DNA from 3 places in the Solibacillus sp. FSL W7-1472 genome. Region 2 is predicted to be linked to each of the others. Evidence: riboswitches for the same ligand, from Rfam matches in the RefSeq annotation. Region 2 holds a riboswitch; each other region holds the start of a gene.
The links. Region 2 has a riboswitch for cobalamin ahead of cobJ (precorrin-3B C(17)-methyltransferase). Riboswitches for the same ligand answer to the same signal wherever they lie in the genome.
Positions count from the first base shown of each region.

Region 1 (4,457 bases), 1.0 Mb from region 2:
TTGCAGGCGCAGGAGAAAAAGTACAAGTTGAGTTCGTATCTGCTAACCCGACTGGTGACTTGCATTTAGGACATGCGCGCGGTGCATCTGTAGGCGATTCATTGTGTAATGTATTGGATTTTGCTGGTTTTGATGTATCACGTGAATATTATATTAATGATGCGGGTAACCAAATTAATAACTTGGCGTATTCGTTGGAAGCACGTTATAAGCAAGCGTTAGGTATGGAAGCAGAAATGCCGGAAGACGGATACCACGGTCCGGATATTATCGGAATCGCTGGTAAGCTGGCTGAAGAATACGGTGCGACGATTTTGGACAAGTCCGATGAAGAACGCTTTAAATTTTTCCGTGAGCACGGCTTGAAACTGGAATTGGCAAAACTGCAAAACGACCTTAAAAACTTCCGTGTTGAATTCGATGTTTGGTATTCAGAAACATCTTTATATGAAAACGGTAAAATCGATGTAGCGTTAGACAAACTAAAAGCAAATGGTCATGTGTTTGATGAAGACGGCGCAACTTGGTTCCGTTCAACAACATTCGGTGATGATAAAGACCGTGTATTAATTAAAAACGATGGTTCATACACATATTTAACACCGGACATCGCTTACCATGAAGACAAACTGCGTCGTGGATTTGATAAACTGATCAATATTTGGGGTGCTGACCACCACGGCTATATTCCACGTATGAAAGCGGCAATCGAAGCACTTGGCTATGACCGCGGCACATTGGAAGTAGATATTATCCAAATGGTTCAGCTATACAAAAACGGTGAGAAATTCAAAATGAGTAAGCGTACAGGTAATGCTGTAACGATGCGTGAGTTAGTAGAAGAAGTAGGCTTGGATGCTGTACGTTATTTCTTCGTTAAAACGGCAGGGGATTCACATATGGACTTCGATTTAGACTTAGCGGTATCACAATCGAACGAAAACCCAGTATATTATGCACAGTATGCACATGCGCGTATTTCATCGATTTTACGTGCAGCTAACGAGCAAGGTTTCGAAGCTTCATTGGAAAACCTGAACTTGCTAGTAGCAGAAAAAGAAGAAGATGTACTGAAAAAAGTCGGCGCATTCCCGCAAATTGTGGCAGATGCAGCAAAACACCGCACACCACACCGTATCGCAAACTATATTCAAGACTTGGCAGCTGCATTCCATAGCTTCTACAATGCAGAAAAAGTATTGAACCAGGATAACAAAGAGCTGACAGAAGCTCGTTTAGCATTAATCACAGCAGTAAAAACAACATTGGCGAATGCACTGAAACTAATCGGCGTAAGCGCACCTGAAAAAATGTAATTCAACTATTTAAAGCACTCTATTTTCTGTATACGAAAATAGGGTGTTTTTTCTTTGAGGATTGTGAGATTTCTACTTTAAGCGTGATTCGTTTTACGTTTCGAGAGCAACAGTTCTCCTTTTGAGGTGCTATCTTCCACATTAAGTTGAATCAGTTCTCCTTTTTCCGTAATTTGTTCCAATTCCGCCAGCAAACCTTCCAATTACAAAACAGGGAAACGCATCTAGTGTAATCCCTATAAAGGAACTGGGGATATCTATTGACTTGTAATTTCTCGAAACGTACTATTAAATTTGACTTCTATATACAGGACAATAAATATGAGGTGGTGCTTTCCATGAGCAAGGAATTATTTATTCAAACCGACGAGCAGCAACAATGGCTGAAAAAGCTAGAAACAATATCACAGAGCGTGATAGTAAATGCTCAGCAAACAGATGAACAAGCAACATTTCCATTTGAAAATTTCCGGAAGCTGCGCGAAATCGGCTATACAAAAATAACGCTGCCAAAGGAATATGGCGGGGATGGCTTCACAGTCTATGATGCGCTATTACTGCAGGAAACATTGGCGAGCTATTGCGGAAGCACCGGGCTGGCTGTTTCGTGGACAATTCAAAATGTAGGCGAGATTTTCGAAAATCGTTACTGGGATGAACAAAAGCTCGACTGGTTTGGTGAACAGGTTGCAAATGGCGCGACAGTCAATCGTGCGGTAAGCGAGTTTGCGATGGGAAGTCCAGTACGTGGCGGACGTCCGGGAACTTCAGCAAAACGTGATGGGGATTATTATGTAATTAATGGACGTAAAAACTATACGAGCGGTGCACCGGACCTCGACTATTTTTTAGTTTCGGCATGGATTGAAGATGAGGGACAGCTAGGATTTTTCCTCGTTCCGAAAACGGCTGAAGGGGTATCGGTCGAAAATACATGGGATGTTGCATCAATGCGTGGTACGGGAAGCGATGATTTAGTGCTCGATAATGTACGAGTTGATAAAACAAACTTAGTGGAATTACCGAATTATTCAACCGGATTTAAACTGAACGGCTGGTTGCTGCTTATCCCGGCAACCTATTTAGGCATTGCCCAGGCTGCACGCGATTACGCAGTTAATTTTGCGAATAGCCATTCCCCCAACAGTATTCAAGGAACGATTGCCCAGCTGCCAAATGTACAAACGCTGATTGGCGAAATGGATTTGGCGTTGACGAGAGCGCGCTTTACGCTTTACGGAGTTGCGGGACTATATAATGACCCGATTAAAAAGGCGACACTAGTCAATGAAATCAATATTGCGAAACATGTAGTGACAAATACAGCAATTGAAGTTGTCGATAAAGCGATGCGTCTTGTTGGGGCAAAAAGCCTGCAAAGATCAAATCCGCTTCAACGCTATTACCGTGATGTCCGTGCAGGTCTGCACAATCCGCCAATGGATGACATTACGATTAAACGTTTAGCTGAAACGGCAATTGAAAAAGCTTAAAAGCAAAGGGGGAAGCAGTTCTTTTATTCGTAATTTCAGCGAAATAAGAAGAATTATCTGAAACTTTGGCGATTGAGCACACATTTTTATGAATATCAGCTATAATAGAGCTATTAATTTTATATGGACGATAAAGGTTCTTGCTCACTGATAGAGTAAGGAGTAAAAGGGAAATCGGTGCAATTCCGATGCGGTCCCGCCACTGTAAATGCTAGTTGAGAGCAGTATGCCACTGAAAAACTTTCGGGAAGGCGCTTATCAACGTTATGCATAAGCCAGGAGACCTGCCTTTATAATGCCCTAAAATAAACCTACGAGGATAGGATGTGGCGGATAAATTCTTTTTCCATTGAATTTTATTTGCATACGTAAAGCTTCCTTCAATTTTAGTAGGAAGCTTTTTATTTTTGTAGAAAATTATACAACGAAATTTTGGAGGTTATTATTTTGAAAAAATGGCAACTGCTATCTTCCGCAGCATTACTTACATTAACATTGGCGGCATGCAACTCGGAAAAAGCAACAGATGAACAATCAGCAAAAGACAATACAGAAATAACTGAAGCAGCACAATTCCCGGTAACTATAAAAGATGCCTTGGACAAAGAAATCACGCTTGAAAAAGCACCAGAGCGCATTATTACATTGGCTCCATCCAATACGGAAATTTTATTCGGACTAGGGTTAAACGATGAAATTATTGCTGTGAACGACAATGATACATATCCTGAAGAAGCATTATCTAAAGAATCAGTTGGCGGCATGGAATTTAATCTAGAACAAATAATTAGCCTGCAGCCCGACTTAGTTGTCGCACATGAATCGGGATTGTACAGCTTCAATGAACAGGCGATTGCTCAGCTTGAATCAGTAGGAATTCCTGTATTTGTTGTAAAAGATGCGAAAACATTTGAAGAAACATATGAAACAATTGAACAAATTGGCAATTTGACGAATAAAGAAAAAGAAGCAGAAGAAATGATCATCTCCATTAAAGAGGGGATTGAAGAAATTGAAGTGAAAGTAGCCGACCTGGAAGAGAAGTCCGTATTTGTTGTTGTTGGGACAAATCCGCAACTATATGTTGCTGGACAGGAGACGTTCATTAGTGAAATGCTTGATATATTAAATGTAGAAAATGCCGTTCCGGAACTCGGGTGGCCGCAGTACAGCTCGGAGCAATTTGTAAAGAGCAATCCGGATATCATTTTAGTAACATATGAAAACGACTTGGCAGCAATCGAGGAAAATGATGCATATGCAGAAATGGATGCTGTGAAAAACGCCAATGTGAAATTAGTCGATAGCGATACGACAAGTCGACAAGGTCCGCGTATTGTAGAAGGTATTGAATCAATTGGGGAAGCAATTTATCCAGAGGTATTCAATGAATAAAAAATATTCAATCGCCTATGTACTATCGATTGGATTGCTTTTAAGCAGTATATGGATTGGCATTTCGTTCGGGTCAGTTAATATTCCGTTTTCGACATTGTGGGATAAAACAACAGATCCGGTTGCATACAGTATTTTGTGGAAAATCCGAATGCCACGCGTCATTTTAGCCGCATTAATCGGGGCTTCTTTAGCAATTGCGGGGGCAGCATTCCAAGGGTTGCTTAAAAACCCTTTGGCAGATCCATACACA
Region 1 is NZ_CP150208.1:550,403-554,859, forward strand. It holds gene argS (arginine--tRNA ligase) at 1-1,316, shown strand, start outside; gene MKY07_RS02765 (acyl-CoA dehydrogenase family protein) at 1,655-2,809, shown strand; cobalamin riboswitch at 2,927-3,116, shown strand; gene MKY07_RS02770 (ABC transporter substrate-binding protein) at 3,257-4,204, shown strand; gene MKY07_RS02775 (iron ABC transporter permease) at 4,197-4,457, shown strand, end outside.
Region 1: another riboswitch for cobalamin. It lies ahead of MKY07_RS02770 (ABC transporter substrate-binding protein); the one in region 2 lies ahead of cobJ (precorrin-3B C(17)-methyltransferase).

Region 2 (4,457 bases):
TAATGATACTGCCATTCATCTTATACATAACAGGCTTACTCGCATATTATTTTGATAAGATTAACGGTTATCAATTTATTGTTTTTATTATAGTGGGCCTGGGTATTTCAATTTTCGGATTCTTTGTTTACCGGAACCAGAAGAAGTTGAAAGCAGCTTTTTTAGGGATTTTTTATATACTAGCCCTATTAGCTGTCTTTGAAAGCCGACTGATTGATTATGAAAAATATACTTATTTTCTTATGTCATATAACGAGCCTTTTGAAATAGTGAAAGACTCAGGAATCAATGTATTGGCAGTGGAAATGATTGAGATTCCATATATAACGGACTTGAACTACTTAATTCATACTATGGAATTTTCAACTAATAAAGAAGTTTTGGATGCGGAAGTTGTTACGAATAAAATCCGGTATCGTTCGAAAAATGAAGAATTACTTAGTTATGTACGTCCTACGGAGAAACATTTTGAGACGATGAAGGAAAATGTCATTGCTTATTTACCAGAAAACGCTTTTGCTATTAATCAATTTTTAGAAAGAGAAGATATAGAAGGTGATAGTGCAGGACTTGCCACTGTATTAAGCGCTCTTATCGAAAATGGTGACGTTAACAATAATATTCCGATTGCCGTAACAGGAGCGATTGATAGCAAAGGAAATGTGAAGGAGATCGGTTCAATAAAAGCGAAAACTTTGATTGCCGAACAAAGCGGTTTTTCTCATATAATTCTACCTGTAGAAAATGAAGAAGAGGCGAAGAGAGTAAAAAAAGATGAGCAGCTTAATATAGAAATTATCGCTGTGGCATCTATAGAAAATGCTGTAACTGATATAAAAAAACTAGATGAAACAGGGTCATTAAATAAATAAAATGAAAAACAGAAAATAAACAACCTTTGTTAATTAGGATAGGGAATTAATGTGCAAAGGACAAAAATAATGAAGGAACAATGCTTTATCTTCACTGAAAAAAACAGATATCATAATAATTGTTCTATCATTTTTTAATAGACTATGTTATTTTTATAATAATTTAATAATTTGCAATTTAAATAAGTGCTTACAGAATTTTGTAAGGTAAAAGGGAAATTAGTGAAAGACTAATGCAGCCCCCGCTACTGTAATAGCTGATGAAATCACAATGAATCACTGTCGTAAAGATGGGAAGATGTGAAAGTAAAAGGAAGCTTAAGCCAGGAAACCTGCTTATTTAAACGATACTTACTTTTCGGAGGGAGAAGTATAGGCGAAACAAGTAATTGTTTTTGTGTTTTTCTATACTTTTTTAGTATTAATTTCACATGCCCGTACCTCTTTCTAACGAGAGGTGCGGGCTTTTTTATTTCTTAGTGGATAAGCAATACTAGTTTTTAATGAAATCCACATAAGAAAAATTATCATCACGTCCTATTTGGTGCGAGATGTATTTTTCTACTAGGGAGGGTGTTTACATGCAAAAAGGAAAGATCTTTGTTGTAGGGTTCGGACCTGGAGATCGGGAACATATAACAAAACGTGCAGTCGATGCACTACAGCAAAGTGATCACATTATGGGCTACAAAACGTATGTTGAACTGATTGAGCACTTAGTAACGGCGAAAACCATTGTCAGTACGGGAATGACTGAAGAAGTTTCACGTGCGCAAGAAGCTGTAAAACAGGCTGAAGCCGGCCATATAGTTGCTGTTATTTCCAGTGGTGATGCAGGTGTTTACGGAATGGCGGGCCTCGTATATGAAGTATTAATTGAAAAGGGATGGACTGCAAAAGAAGGGATTGAAGTAGAAGTCGTTCCGGGTATATCAGCGATTAACTCCTGTGCAAGTTTACTTGGCGCTCCTGTTATGCATGATTCCTGCACAATTAGTTTAAGTGACCATTTAACACCATGGACGGTCATCGAAAAACGGATTGAGGCAGCGGCAATGGCAGACTTTGTCGTTGCGTTTTACAATCCTAAATCCGGCAGACGGACAAGGCAAATTGTGGAAGCGCAACGAATACTGCTTAAGTATCGTTCACCTGATACACCTGTCGGATTAGTAAAAGCTGCCTATCGGGATACGCAGGACATTGTGTTAACAACACTAGAAGAAATGCTCGAACATGATATCGGAATGCTGACAACGGTCGTCGTGGGGAATTCCTCAACATTTTACTACGATAATAAAATCATTACACCGCGTGGTTATCAGCGTAAATATACGTTAGGAGAAGAAAAGCAACTATTAAAACCGCACCAACGTTTGAAAAAAGAAGCGGAACCTTGGGCGTTGGATCAGGAAACGGGTGAAGCAAAGACCGGGTATGAAAAAATTGAAGCTATAGAGAAAAAAATAGTTGAACCAGCAGCAATTAAAACAACCGCATTACAGCTTGCAAATGAAGCATTAGCGCTCGTACATAAAGAAACGTCAGCAGTAAAAGTTGAAGAAAATCCTTTTTTAGTGCAGCAAGAAGTGGAATCCATATTTGAGTTTGCTGTATCACCAGGTGTTGCCAATAAAATGATTACACCTGCACAAATGATTACAATGGCAGAGGTTGTAGGAGAACGGGGTACGATGGAGTATACGCCTGATCACCGTCTCTTATTGAAGGTACCAACTGATTCACCTCAAAGAATCGTAGAAACGGTAGAAAAAACGGGTTTACTTGTTCAACCTGTCGGCGACGTAGTAATCGTCAAGGCGTGTGATTTCTGTTACGGCGAAAAAGCCGAATCCATTCCATATGCTGAAGAGATTATGGAAACACTTGGTGGCATTAAAATGCCGAAAGAACTACATGTCGGTTTTAACGGTTGCGGAATGGCATGTTATCGCGCGGTTTTTGATGATATCGGCATTGTTTACCGCAAGAAAAAGTTTGATTTGTTTATCGGTTCCAAACCAGTTGGACGAACAGCACATGCAGCACAACCTGTCCTTGAAGGGATCGATCCCGAAAAATTGATTCCTTTACTAACAGAAATCGTTGCGGACTATAAAGAAAATGGACATCCGAATGAACGTTTTTTCAAATATTTTAAACGTGTAAAAAAAATCCTGAATTTCAATTATGTTGATATGTCATGCAAAATTAAAGTGGAAGAGGCCCCTTGTGGAGATTAGGTGAAATGATGATTTTATTTTTAGCTGGAACAAGTGATGCAAGAGAGCTGGCGGTTCAATTAATGCAAGCGGGACAAGAATTGGTGGCGACTGTCGTGACGGAATCTGCTGCAGCGAGTCTACAGGAAGCGAATGTTCCGTACCATGTCGGTCGTTTAAGAGAACAGCAAATGAAGGAACTAATTGAAGAACGGCGGGTAACAACGGTTATCGATGCCAGTCATCCATATGCGGAAGAGGCTTCCAAAACAGCGATGGCCGCTGCAAATTTAACGGGTATTCCCTATATTCGATATGAACGTCCGCAGCAAAGTTATGTACATCCGCTTGTTACGGAAGTGGAAACGTATACAGAAGCGGCAATTGCTGCATCCGCACATTCAGGAACAATTATGCTGACGACAGGCAGTAAAACGCTTGCCGTTTTTACGGAACAATTATTACATAACGAAAATATTCGTCTTGTCTGCCGGATGCTGCCAAATAAAGAGAATATGGAGAAATGCGATGACCTTGGGGTGAAGCAGCGTGATATTATCGCAATCCAAGGCCCGTTTTCAAAAGAACTGAATAAAGCGCTTTACGAACAATTCAGCACAACACTTATTATTACAAAGGAAAGCGGGAAAGTCGGTTCAGTAGACGAAAAGATGGATGCGGCTCTTGAAATTGGTATTCCAGTCATCTTAATTAAAAGACCAAAAATACAATATGAAAACTTATGCACTTCATTCGAGAAAGTGTTTGAAAAATTAGGAGGCAAATAATAATGGCAAATATGAATTTTAATACAGACTTCGTACCACTAACAGTAGACCCGGACAAAATTTATGATTACAGTTTTGCGATCATTAAAGAAGAAATGGGCGAACATTCTTTTACAGACGAACAATGGCTTGTCGTTCGCCGCGTTATCCATGCTTCTGCAGACTTCGAATTGGGACGCAGCATGATTTTTACGGATGATGCGATTGAAGCGGGCATTCAGTCCATCTTAGCAGGACGTCATGTTGTAGCTGATGTTCAGATGATTGAAAGTGGTTCAGGGCGCAAACGATTCCAAAAACATGGCGGGGATTTACATTGTTATATCGCAGATGAAGATGTATCGATCGAAGCAAAAAAACTTGGAACAACTCGTGCGATTATTTCGATGCAAAAGGCGACTCAACTACAAGAAGGCGGGATTTATGCAATTGGGAATGCCCCGACAGCTTTACTTGAATTAATTCGCCTGATTAAAGAAGGTCTTGCAAAGCCGGATTTAATTATCGGGATGCCTGTTGGGTTCGTTTCGGCAGCAGAATCGAAAGCGGAATTAGCGATTTTAGAAGGAATTCCG
Region 2 is NZ_CP150208.1:1,583,700-1,588,156, forward strand. It holds gene MKY07_RS07690 (S16 family serine protease) at 1-872, shown strand, start outside; cobalamin riboswitch at 1,040-1,227, shown strand; gene cobJ (precorrin-3B C(17)-methyltransferase) at 1,454-3,115, shown strand; gene cobK (precorrin-6A reductase) at 3,124-3,882, shown strand; gene MKY07_RS07705 (precorrin-8X methylmutase) at 3,885-4,457, shown strand, end outside.

Region 3 (4,457 bases), 470 kb from region 2:
CTCTTAGTGCCAGGCCGATTTGATAAGCAACTTCTGAGCGCGCTAAATCATTTCTTACAAATGACCAGTTCAATATTGTAACGGGTCCCGTCAACATCCCTTTGACCGGTTTTTCCGTAAGTGATTGTGCCGCACTTACTTCCTTTACTGTCATCGGTTCTATCCATTCAACATCTCCGTATATAATTGGGGGTTTTACACAACGTGATCCGTATGAAACTACCCATCCATTTGTCGTAAAAGCAAAGCCATTTAATTTTTCACCAAAAAATTCCACCATGTCAGTTCGCTCGAATTCACCATGAACAAGGACATCAAGGCCAAGTTGCTCCTGAATGGTAATCCAACGTGCGGTTTCATTCGCGTTGAATGCTTCATACTCTGTTGTTGTAATTTCCCCTTTTCGCCATAATCTACGGTTTTTCTTAACTTGTGCGGATTGCGGGAAACTCCCGATTGTTGTTGTCGGATAGTCTGGTAACTGTAAAAAGGCACGTTGTAGCTTACTACGCTTGCCGTAGTTATCAGTTCGTTTAAATGCTTCCGGTGTTAATGCGTTTACTTGTGCATGTACTGCTTTCTTTTTTCTTGATTCATGCAGTGCCAATGTTCGGATTGCTTTTTCGCTATCTAAAAAAGCCTGGATATGAAGAACTTCCTGCTGAAGTATTTTCCCTTTGATCATTTGCAATTCCGTTATTTTTTCATTAGCAAATGCCAAAGCATTTAGCAGCTCTGGTACAATCCCGTTTTCTCCTGCTGTTGTAACTGGCACATGCTGAAGACTGCACGATGTTTGTAAATGGATTGGTGAAAATGGTACATAGGAACGTATTTCCGCTACTAGTGCCAACTGCTTCTGCAACTCGGCTCTCCATATGTCCCGACCATTAATAATACCTGCATATAGAACTTTATCTTTTGGGAAACCAAACTTCTTTAACGCTGCTAGATTTTCATTTTTCCCATGAACAAAGTCCAGTCCAAAGCCATCTACAGGCAAATTAATCATTGTTTCATAGTTGGATAACGCTTCAAAATAAGTTGTGCAGATCGATTCAACTGTCAGTCCTTTTAATATTTGATGATAGAAATGTTGAACTAATGCGATATCTTCGGACGTAAGGTCTTTTGTAAGGCTTGGTTCTTCAAGCTGGATCGATGTTGCGCCACTTGCTTCCAATGACTGAAGCAACTCTTTATACACCTTTACCAGCTGCTGAATATAGTGTTGTTTTTGTTCTTGGCCTACACCTTTCGTCAGTTTATAAAATGTAAATGGACCGATAATAGTCACACGAGGGGTCATGCCGAATGCTTCGATTGCCTCCTGAATATATTGCGCGTAAACATTGTGTTGCAATGTCAGTTGCTGCCCTTCGTATTCCGGGACAATGTAGTGATAATTCGTGTTGAACCATTTCGTCATTTCACAAGCCACCACATTTTCAGCCCCGCGCGCCATTGCAAAATACGCTGTTAACTGATGCTTCAAGGAAAGACGGTCGTATCTAGATGGAATCATATTAAACATAATGGCTAAATCAAGCATACGGTCATAGTATGTAAAATCTCCTACCGTTAAAACATCCAGCCCTAAATTCTGCTGTTGATGGAGTTGGGCAAGTCGTAAGTTTTTCATTTCCTGTTCATAGGATTCCAAAGACAATTGTTCTTTCCAAAACGCCTCTGTTATACGTTTCCATTCACGATTTTGTCCAATATACGGATAGCCAATTACTGCTGTTTTCATAAACAATTCCTCCTTAAATTTGTTACATAAAAACCAAAACCCCTCTTTCAAAATGAAAGAGGGGTGTGAATGTTTAAGAGATTGACAATAAAAACCTTTGCATAATCAAAGGAGTTCTGTCTCACTTTCGCACAAAATCACCACCTATTTCCACGTAGGTATTGGCGTGTACTAGTTTCCGGCAGGTCTCCTGGCTCATCATCAACGTTCTTGTGACCCTTCCCATCAATAGACAGTGGTTGAATATCACGAACTCCGATTTACAGTTGCGGGACAGCACCAGACTTTCACTGGTTTCCCTTTTAAGCTTGTTCTCACAAGCACCGTAACTTACACAGTATGTAATTTCGTATACTATATCATAGAATTCTAGTTTTGAAAATTCTTTTTATTTTGCGACCATATTAAAGATATGCGGGGTTGAAATAATTTCAGTGGATGCTGTGTGCTTTTTATTAGAAGAAATTTGTTTATTTTAGCACTTCTGGTCTTCCGTCAATATTTCGGACAAACGTTAAGAGACTTTTTTTGCTACCGCCCTTCGGTTGCTCTGCTTTTCATCCCTCCATGCCCAGACCTGGGCATGGAGGGATGAAAACCCTGTAAGAGAACTTTATGAGGCATTTTGACAAACGGGCTCCTGTTGATTTCTCTCAAATTGGTTTGGTGATAAATAACCGATTGTTGAATGACGTCGTCGTTCATTGTAAAAGTTTACGATATATGACTCCACGCTCTTTCTTGCTTCTTTTTTGGATTCGAAACGGTGACGATAGATCCATTCTTTTTTGATTGTGGCGTGGAAGGATTCAATACACGCATTGTCATAGGGATCTCCTTTACGACTCATGCTAATTTTAATCCCATGTTCTTTTAAAGTTCTTGTATAGCTTGTGGCACAATATTGTGCACCTCGATCTGAATGATGAACTAATCCTTTTTCGGGTTTTCGAACTGCTAAAGCATGCTTCAAGGCTTGATCTACTAATGTTTCTTCCATATGATCTGCGATGGCCCAGCCGACGATTTTACGAGAATATAAATCCATGATTGACGCAAGATACACCCACCCCTCCAGTGTTCGGATATAAGTTATATCTGCGACCCATACTTTATTTTTCTCTTTTACTTGAAATTGGCGTTTGACTAGATTCGGATAAATAAATTGATGGTGATTGGAATCCGTTGTTCGTTGAACAGTTTTCGGGATTACGGCACTTAACCCAAGGTTTCGCATCATATTCGCAATTTTCTTTTGCGAACAGACATACCCTAAACTCGCTAAGTCTTGCGCAATTCGAGGGCTACCGTATGTACCAAAACTCCTCGCATACGATCGATGAATCTGATGGGCAATTTCTGTATCACGTACTTCTTTTTCCGATAAGGGCTGTATCTGTTTTTTACGCCAATCATAATAACCGCTTTTTGAAACCATCAATACTTTACACATCATCGCAATGCCAAAGTCGTTTTTATGCTTTTCAATGAATGCATAAATCACTCGGGGTTTTTCGCGAAGATGTGCATAGCCTTTTTTAGAATTTCATTCTCTTCTTCCAAATCACGTAACTTCTTATCAAACGCTGCCTGCAACTTATCTACTTCGCTAGAAGTAAAGTAACGTGTGACATCCTGATTTTTCGATTCACGATAATCTTTAATCCATTTATGGATCGTTGAAGATCCAATTTCAAACTTAAATGCCAGATCTGAAACTTTTGCGCCATCTTCTAAAACAGACTTTAAAATGTATTCTTTTGTTTGTGTGTCTAATCGTTTACGAGTTTGTTTTTCTTTCATCGGTTCCACGTCCTTTTTTAGATATCTTAATCTTAAAGTGTCTCTTAAGACGTGTCCATTTTTTATACTAACCTCACTTCTGCGGATGATTTTAGAAAAGTTGACATACTTATTAGCTAATCTGGAACTGATATTAGCATATCCTGCTCCTTTATTAGAAAATCAGCAACTTATTAGAAAATCGGTGGATTTATTAGCACATTTTTATATTTATTAGAAAAGCCCGCAGTAAACTCCATAAAAAAACTTGCTTAAAAAGCAGCTACACTTTTTTCGCAAGTTAATCTTTCATTTCACTATTACTTTAGACGTTCGTCAATGAGTGCTTCCATATCACTCGCAATCGTTTCATATGGAACACCATCTTCGCCAGTGCCATAGCCTGAATAGTTTTTCACGGCGATTCCTTTTTCATCCACTAGGAAAAATGTATCGGCATGGATAACTTGATCGTTCCCTTCAATCGACTGGACAGGTGTTTTAAATGAGTTTCTGCCAAACTGCTCAATAAATTTTTGATCGTATCCTGTCAGCATATGCCATTTTGATTCATCTACTGGTGTATGGCGCGATAAATATTCTGTCAAACGCGCCGGTGTGTCGTAGTCCGGATCAACGGAAAACGCGACAATTTTATAATCTTCCAGCCCTTTTTTCTCGAGATGATCCTGGACACGGGTCATATTCATTGTCATTGGTGAGCAAATTGTTGTACAGCTTGTGAAGATGAACATTGCAAGCCATGGTTCCCCTTTTAGGCTGTCCAGTGTCACTTCATTGTTCCGGTGATCGGTCATCGTAAACTCGCTAATTTCAAAGTTGGTCGTCGGTTTAAACTGATAATTGCTGCATGCTGTAAGTACAGTTGCTGCCAAGAGCATAAGTGCGAATACTATGTTTT
Region 3 is NZ_CP150208.1:2,052,152-2,056,608, forward strand. It holds gene metE (5-methyltetrahydropteroyltriglutamate--homocysteine S-methyltransferase) at 1-1,753, opposite strand, end outside; cobalamin riboswitch at 1,916-2,096, opposite strand; gene MKY07_RS10100 (IS3 family transposase) at 2,367-3,257, opposite strand; gene MKY07_RS10105 (transposase) at 3,254-3,556, opposite strand; gene MKY07_RS10110 (SCO family protein) at 3,856-4,457, opposite strand, start outside.
Region 3: another riboswitch for cobalamin. It lies ahead of metE (5-methyltetrahydropteroyltriglutamate--homocysteine S-methyltransferase); the one in region 2 lies ahead of cobJ (precorrin-3B C(17)-methyltransferase).